2 regions of the Staphylococcus pseudintermedius genome follow, and region 2 is predicted to be linked to the other one. Evidence: riboswitches for the same ligand, from Rfam matches in the RefSeq annotation. Region 2 holds a riboswitch; the other holds the start of a gene.
What was found. A riboswitch is a leader RNA that binds a small molecule or an ion and turns the genes downstream of it on or off. The one in region 2 is predicted to bind lysine.
Positions count from the first base shown of each region.

Region 1 (3,216 bases), 270 kb from region 2:
AAGCGGTTTTAATGGGCGAAAGTGAAATCGCAAAAACAACACTACTTAAAATTTTAGCGGGCGAGATGGAACCGGATGAAGGCAGCTATAAATGGGGTGTGACAACATCACAAAGCTACTTCCCTAAAGATAACTCAGCGTATTTTGAAGGCGTTGATATGAACTTAGTCGATTGGTTAAGACAATATGCGCCAGAAAATGAACAAACTGAGACATTTTTACGTGGTTTCTTAGGACGTATGTTATTCAGTGGTGAAGAAGTGAAGAAAAAAGCAAGCGTTCTTTCCGGTGGTGAGAAAGTACGTTGTATGTTAAGTAAAATGATGCTTTCTAGTGCGAACGTATTGTTATTAGATGAGCCAACAAACCATTTAGATTTGGAAAGTATTACATCTGTCAATGAAGGTTTGAAATCATTTAAAGGGTCTATGATTTTCACATCGCATGACTTTGAGTTTATTAACACTATTGCGAATCGTGTCATTGATTTAGATGTGCCTGGTGGTTTATCGAAAGAAATTTCTTACGAGGCCTACTTAGAGGAAAAAGGTATTTTGAAATCTAAAGCATAATCATTATTTAACGGGATGATATGATGTCATCTCGTTTTTTTGAGTAAATCGGATGCATATGTAGGTCTCCCCCATTGCATATACTGACTTAAGATAATAGTCTTTTCAAACTTAATTCTACATCACGTTACTTATAAAAAGGTCAACAATTGAACCTAAAAGAATGCTGAAATTTTTGATGTATTTTAAAATTTTCAGCATTTTCTGTTTACACATGATGACTTTCTATGTATAATGGTATCCATAATAATTGAATAGTTATTGATGAGGCGCATCGATCATAAGTAGATATATTGAAGTCATGTCTGCAAACATTGTATATCGAAAGGGTGAGATGCCGAAACGAACAGTATTGCAGGTACTTGTTTGTTGGATTCTCTGGTTAAGAGCTAAGAATCTGTCATTATTGTTACAATAATGGAGTGCATCACTTGTATATAGAGTTGACAAGTTCGCACGCCGAGCTTGTTTTTTATTTATCATTTTTGAAGCGGTCTGGATATCAGTGATATTTGCCCTCTTCAACAAGTGCTCTAGTAATCAACATCAAGTGCCAATCTGTACTACCAATAGTTCAATTATTATCTAAATTTTAAGAACATTACAATATTTGTGAATTGAAAAAATGGAGTGAAGTGGAATGACAAAATTAGCAGTTGTAGGTGCAACAGGATTAGTAGGAACAAAGATTTTAGAAACACTTGATCGTAAAGGTATTGCTTTTGATGAACTCGTGCTTTTTTCTTCAGCACGTTCAGCAGGTCAAGAAGTCACGTTTCAAGGTCAGACGTATATCGTGCAAGAATTGACAGATGAAGCGACGGATGGTGATTTTGATTACGTCTTAATGAGTGCAGGTGGCGGTACGAGTGCTCATTTTGCCCCACTGTTTGAATCACACGGTGCCATCATTATTGATAATTCAAGTCAATGGCGCATGACGGAAGACGTTGACCTTGTCGTACCTGAAGTTAACGCCCCTACTTTTAAAAGAGGTATTATTGCTAACCCAAACTGTTCAACGATTCAATCGGTCGTACCACTGAAACCATTGCAAGAAAAATATGGGTTAAAACGTGTGGCATACACGACTTATCAAGCTGTATCGGGGTCAGGTATGAAAGGTAAAAAAGACTTAGAAGACGGTCCAAAAGGTGTGGCGCCTCAAGCTTATCCACATCCGATTTATAACAACGTACTACCTCATATTGATGTCTTTTTGGATGATGGTTATACAAAAGAAGAACAAAAAATGATTGACGAAACAAGAAAGATTTTAAATGAGCCGACTTTAAATGTCACAGCAACTTGTGTACGTGTACCGGTACAAGATAGTCATAGCGTTCATATGAATGTGACGTTAGACCAACCGGCAACAGTGGAAGCTATACAAGCGCTTTTTGAACAAGATGCGCGTGTTGTCCTCGTAGATAACCCAGCCAAAAATGAATATCCAATGGCGATTCATTCAACAGGTCGTGATGAAGTGTTTGTCGGACGCATTCGTAAAGACGATTCGTTAGACAATACATTCCACATTTGGGTCACTTCAGACAATTTATTAAAAGGTGCTGCGCTTAATGCAGTCCAAGTGTTAGAACAGGTACTTCAATTGAAAGGAGCATAAATTATGTCACATATTTTTGAAGGCACAGGCGTCGCTTTAATCACCCCTTTTTCGAACGGTGAAGTGGATTATGAAGCGATCAAAAGACAAGTTCATTTTTTAATCGACAATCATATTCAATCCATCGTGGTTAATGGCACGACGGCTGAAAATCCAACTTTGACAGATGAAGAAAAGGATCGTATTTTAACAACAGTAATAGAAGAAAATGCACAACGTGTCCCTATTATTGTAGGAACTGGGACGAATAACACGCAAAAATCAATTGAAGCGTCATTACGTGCAAAGGCATTAGGTGCAGATGCGATTATGCTCATCACACCGTATTACTTAAAAACGAGTCAGCGTGGTTTAGTTGCCCATTTTGAAGCCATTGCGAATGCGACAGAACTGCCTGTAGTCCTTTATAATGTGCCATCAAGAACAAACTCAACAATCGAAGTGGATACAGTCGTTCGTTTAAGTGAGAATCCATATATCGTTGCGTTAAAAGACGCGACTAATGATTTTAATTATTTAGCAGAACTTCAACAACGCTTAGATACAGACAAGTTCGCATTGTATAGTGGCAACGATGATAATATTGTGTCATATTATGAACAAGGTGGTCATGGTGTCATTTCGGTCGTTGCGAATGTCATCCCGAATGAATTCCAACAAATTTATACAAATGTGAAGGATCGAGTAGCGCGCTTTGAACCGATTGCCACCCTTCTTGATGCGATGAGTGTCGATATTAATCCTATTCCAATCAAATATTTGGCAGCGTTAGAAGGCTTTGGGCAATATGAGGTGCGATTGCCTTTAGTACCACTGAATAATGAAGAGCAACAACAGTTAAAAGCAGTTTACCATCAATTTAAAGCAGGTGTTCAGACATGAAAATTTTATTAATTGGATATGGCGCAATGAACCAACGTGTCGCGCGATTAGCTGAAGCGAACGGTCATAATATTGTAGGCGTCATTGCAGGTCGTTCAACGGCGCATGTGCCCTATCCGATTTACCAAAAAATCA
Region 1 covers NZ_CP120150.1:1,412,789-1,416,004, reverse strand. Annotated here, with positions in the region: gene P3U61_RS06790 (ABC-F family ATP-binding cassette domain-containing protein) at 1-572, shown strand, start outside; lysine riboswitch at 829-1,008, shown strand; gene P3U61_RS06785 (aspartate-semialdehyde dehydrogenase) at 1,213-2,199, shown strand; gene dapA (4-hydroxy-tetrahydrodipicolinate synthase) at 2,203-3,081, shown strand; gene dapB (4-hydroxy-tetrahydrodipicolinate reductase) at 3,078-3,216, shown strand, end outside.
Region 1: another riboswitch for lysine. It lies ahead of P3U61_RS06785 (aspartate-semialdehyde dehydrogenase); the one in region 2 lies ahead of P3U61_RS05420 (amino acid permease).

Region 2 (3,216 bases):
CGAACAAGTGACATTGTACAGTCAGGGTGAATTCACTGATTTATGTCGAGGCGTACACGTCCCAAGTACATCGAAAATTAAGGCGTTCAAATTGTTATCAACTGCTGGTGCGTATTGGCGTGGTGACAGTAATAATAAAATGTTGCAACGTATTTATGGTACAGCATTTTTCGACAAGAAAGACCTAAAAGCACATCTTCAATTGTTAGAAGAGCGTAAAGAGCGTGACCACCGCCGCATCGGTAAAGAAATGGAGCTCTTCACAAACAATCAACTTGTCGGCGCAGGTTTACCTTTATGGCTACCAAATGGTGCAACAATCCGCCGTGAAATCGAACGTTATATCGTAGACAAAGAAATTAGCCTCGGCTATGACCACGTCTATACACCTGTGATGGCTAATGTCGATTTGTACAAAACATCAGGGCACTGGGATCATTACCAAGAAGACATGTTCCCGCCAATGCAACTGGATGCGGATGAAGCGATGGTACTGAGACCGATGAACTGCCCACACCATATGATGATTTATGCTAACAAGCCCCATTCATATCGTGAGTTGCCAATTCGTATTGCGGAACTTGGTACAATGCACCGTTATGAAGCAAGTGGTGCTGTATCAGGATTACAGCGTGTGCGTGGGATGACTTTAAACGATGCGCATATCTTCGTGCGACCAGACCAAATTAAAGAAGAGTTCAAGCGTGTCGTTCAAATGATTTTGGATGTATATGAAGACTTTGGTTTTGAGGATTACAAATTCCGTTTAAGTTATCGTGATAAAGCGGATAAAGAAAAATATTATGACGATGATGACATGTGGAACACTGCTGAAGCGATGTTAAAAGAAGCAGTAGATGAAATGAACTTACCGTATGAAGAAGCGATTGGTGAAGCGGCGTTCTACGGTCCTAAATTAGATGTTCAAGTGAAAACGGCGATGGGTAAAGAAGAGACATTGTCGACAGCGCAACTTGACTTCTTATTACCGAAAAAGTTCGAACTTACTTACATTGGTAAAGATGGCGAACATCATCGACCAGTCGTCATTCACCGTGGTGTGGTTTCTACGATGGAACGTTTCGTAGCCTTTTTAACAGAAGAAACAAAAGGGGCGTTCCCAACTTGGTTAGCACCACAACAAGTTGAGATTATTCCAGTTAACAACGACTTGCATTACGATTACGCACGTCAAATTCACGACGAATTAAAATCTCAAGGTGTCCGTGTGCATATTGATGACCGTAATGAAAAAATGGGTTATAAAATCCGTGAAGCGCAAATGAAGAAGATCCCATATCAACTTGTTGTCGGGGATAAAGAACTTGAAAACAATGAAGTCAATGTCCGTCAATACGGTTCAAAAGACCAAAAAACTGTTGAAAAAGATACATTCATTTGGGACTTAGTCGATGAAATTCGTTTGAAAAAACAAAGATAATGTTGATAGGTGCACGACTATCATGTATAGTAATAAATGAAACAATTTATAATACGATTTGATTGAGTTAGAGGCGCAACTTTGATGAGTAGCGGTTGGGTTGTATGATGGTACAAAGCCCCAACATGTGAAAGGTAAAGTTGCCGAAACGGAAATGGACCATCGCCATTTCTCGTTGGGCTAGTGTTCGAAAGGCGCTAGACTGTCACAAATGTGATGTGCTACCGATTCATAAATAATGAGCAGCGGTGGCATCAACATAGATGTCATCACTGCTTTTATTTTTTACTAGGTTGAATGATTTGATATTTAACGAGCTTCACACAATTTGTCTTAACCTCTAAGCAATTAGGAAAGGATTAAGAAAATGAGTAATGAAAAAACAGAAAATCAACACGCAGTTCAACGCCATCTTAAAGACCGTCATATTTCGATGATCGCGATTGGTGGTGCGATTGGAACTGGACTGTTTATGACATCTGGAGGCGCTATTCATGATGCAGGGCCTTTAGGTGCACTTTTAGGCTATGCGATAATCGGTGTGATGGTGTTCTTTTTAATGACATCACTAGGGGAAATGGCGACGTATCTACCTGTTACGGGTTCGTTTAGCACATATGCCACGCGTTTTGTCGATCCGTCTTTAGGTTTTGCTTTAGGATGGAACTATTGGTTTAACTGGGTCATTACAGTAGCGGCCGACGTTACGATTGCTGCTCAAGTCATCCAATATTGGGCCCCCTTACAATTTTTACCTGCTTGGGCATGGAGTTGTATCTTCATGGTGATTATTTTTAGCCTTAATGCCTTGTCTGTCAAAGTATATGGTGAAAGTGAATATTGGTTCGCATTCATCAAAGTGGCGACGGTGATTGTCTTTATTATTGTAGGTTTATTGACAATTTTAGGAATTATGGGCGGTCAAGCAGTGGGCTTTGATACATTTACAACTGGTGACGCACCAATCTTAGGTGACGGTTTTGGTGGTAGTTTACTCGTTGTGTTCGGCGTGTTCTTAGTCGCTGGGTTCTCGTTCCAAGGTACTGAGTTAGTGGGGATTACTGCAGGTGAGTCTGAAAATCCTCAGCGTGCCGTACCGAAAGCAATTAAGCAAGTGTTCTGGAGAATTTTACTCTTTTATATTTTAGCAATCTTCATTATCGGGATGCTTATTCCTTACAATTCTTCTGCCTTAATGGGCGGTGGGGATGACATTGCAACTTCTCCATTTACACTCGTCTTTAAAAATGCAGGACTCGCGTTTGCTGCCTCATTTATGAATGCCGTAATTTTAACATCTGTATTATCGGCGGGTAACTCTGGGATGTATGCAAGCACACGTATGCTGTATTCGATGGGGAAAGACGGACTCGCATCTAAAGCATTTAGTCGTACAAATAAAAACGGCACACCAATCTTGTCGATGTTATCTACAGCGCTGATTGTTGTGTTGATTTTTGTATTACAACATGTCAGTGGCGATGCGTACGAATATATTGTTGCAGCGAGTGGTCTGACAGGCTTTATCGCATGGGTAGGTATTGCGGTCAGTCATTATCGTTTCCGAAAAGCGTTTGCGGCACAAAATTACGATGTTCAAAAATTAAAGTATCAAGCGAAGTGGTTCCCATTTGGTCCGATTCTCGCAGCTGTGCTTTGTATTATTGTTATCATCGGACAAGATGTTGATTTTATTCAAACGGGTGATTTTGATATCAATCGATTTTTAATTACTTATATGGGTATACCAGTATTTTTAGCGTTCTTCATCTATC
Region 2 covers NZ_CP120150.1:1,147,315-1,150,530, forward strand. Annotated here, with positions in the region: gene thrS (threonine--tRNA ligase) at 1-1,441, shown strand, start outside; lysine riboswitch at 1,502-1,673, shown strand; gene P3U61_RS05420 (amino acid permease) at 1,809-3,216, shown strand, end outside.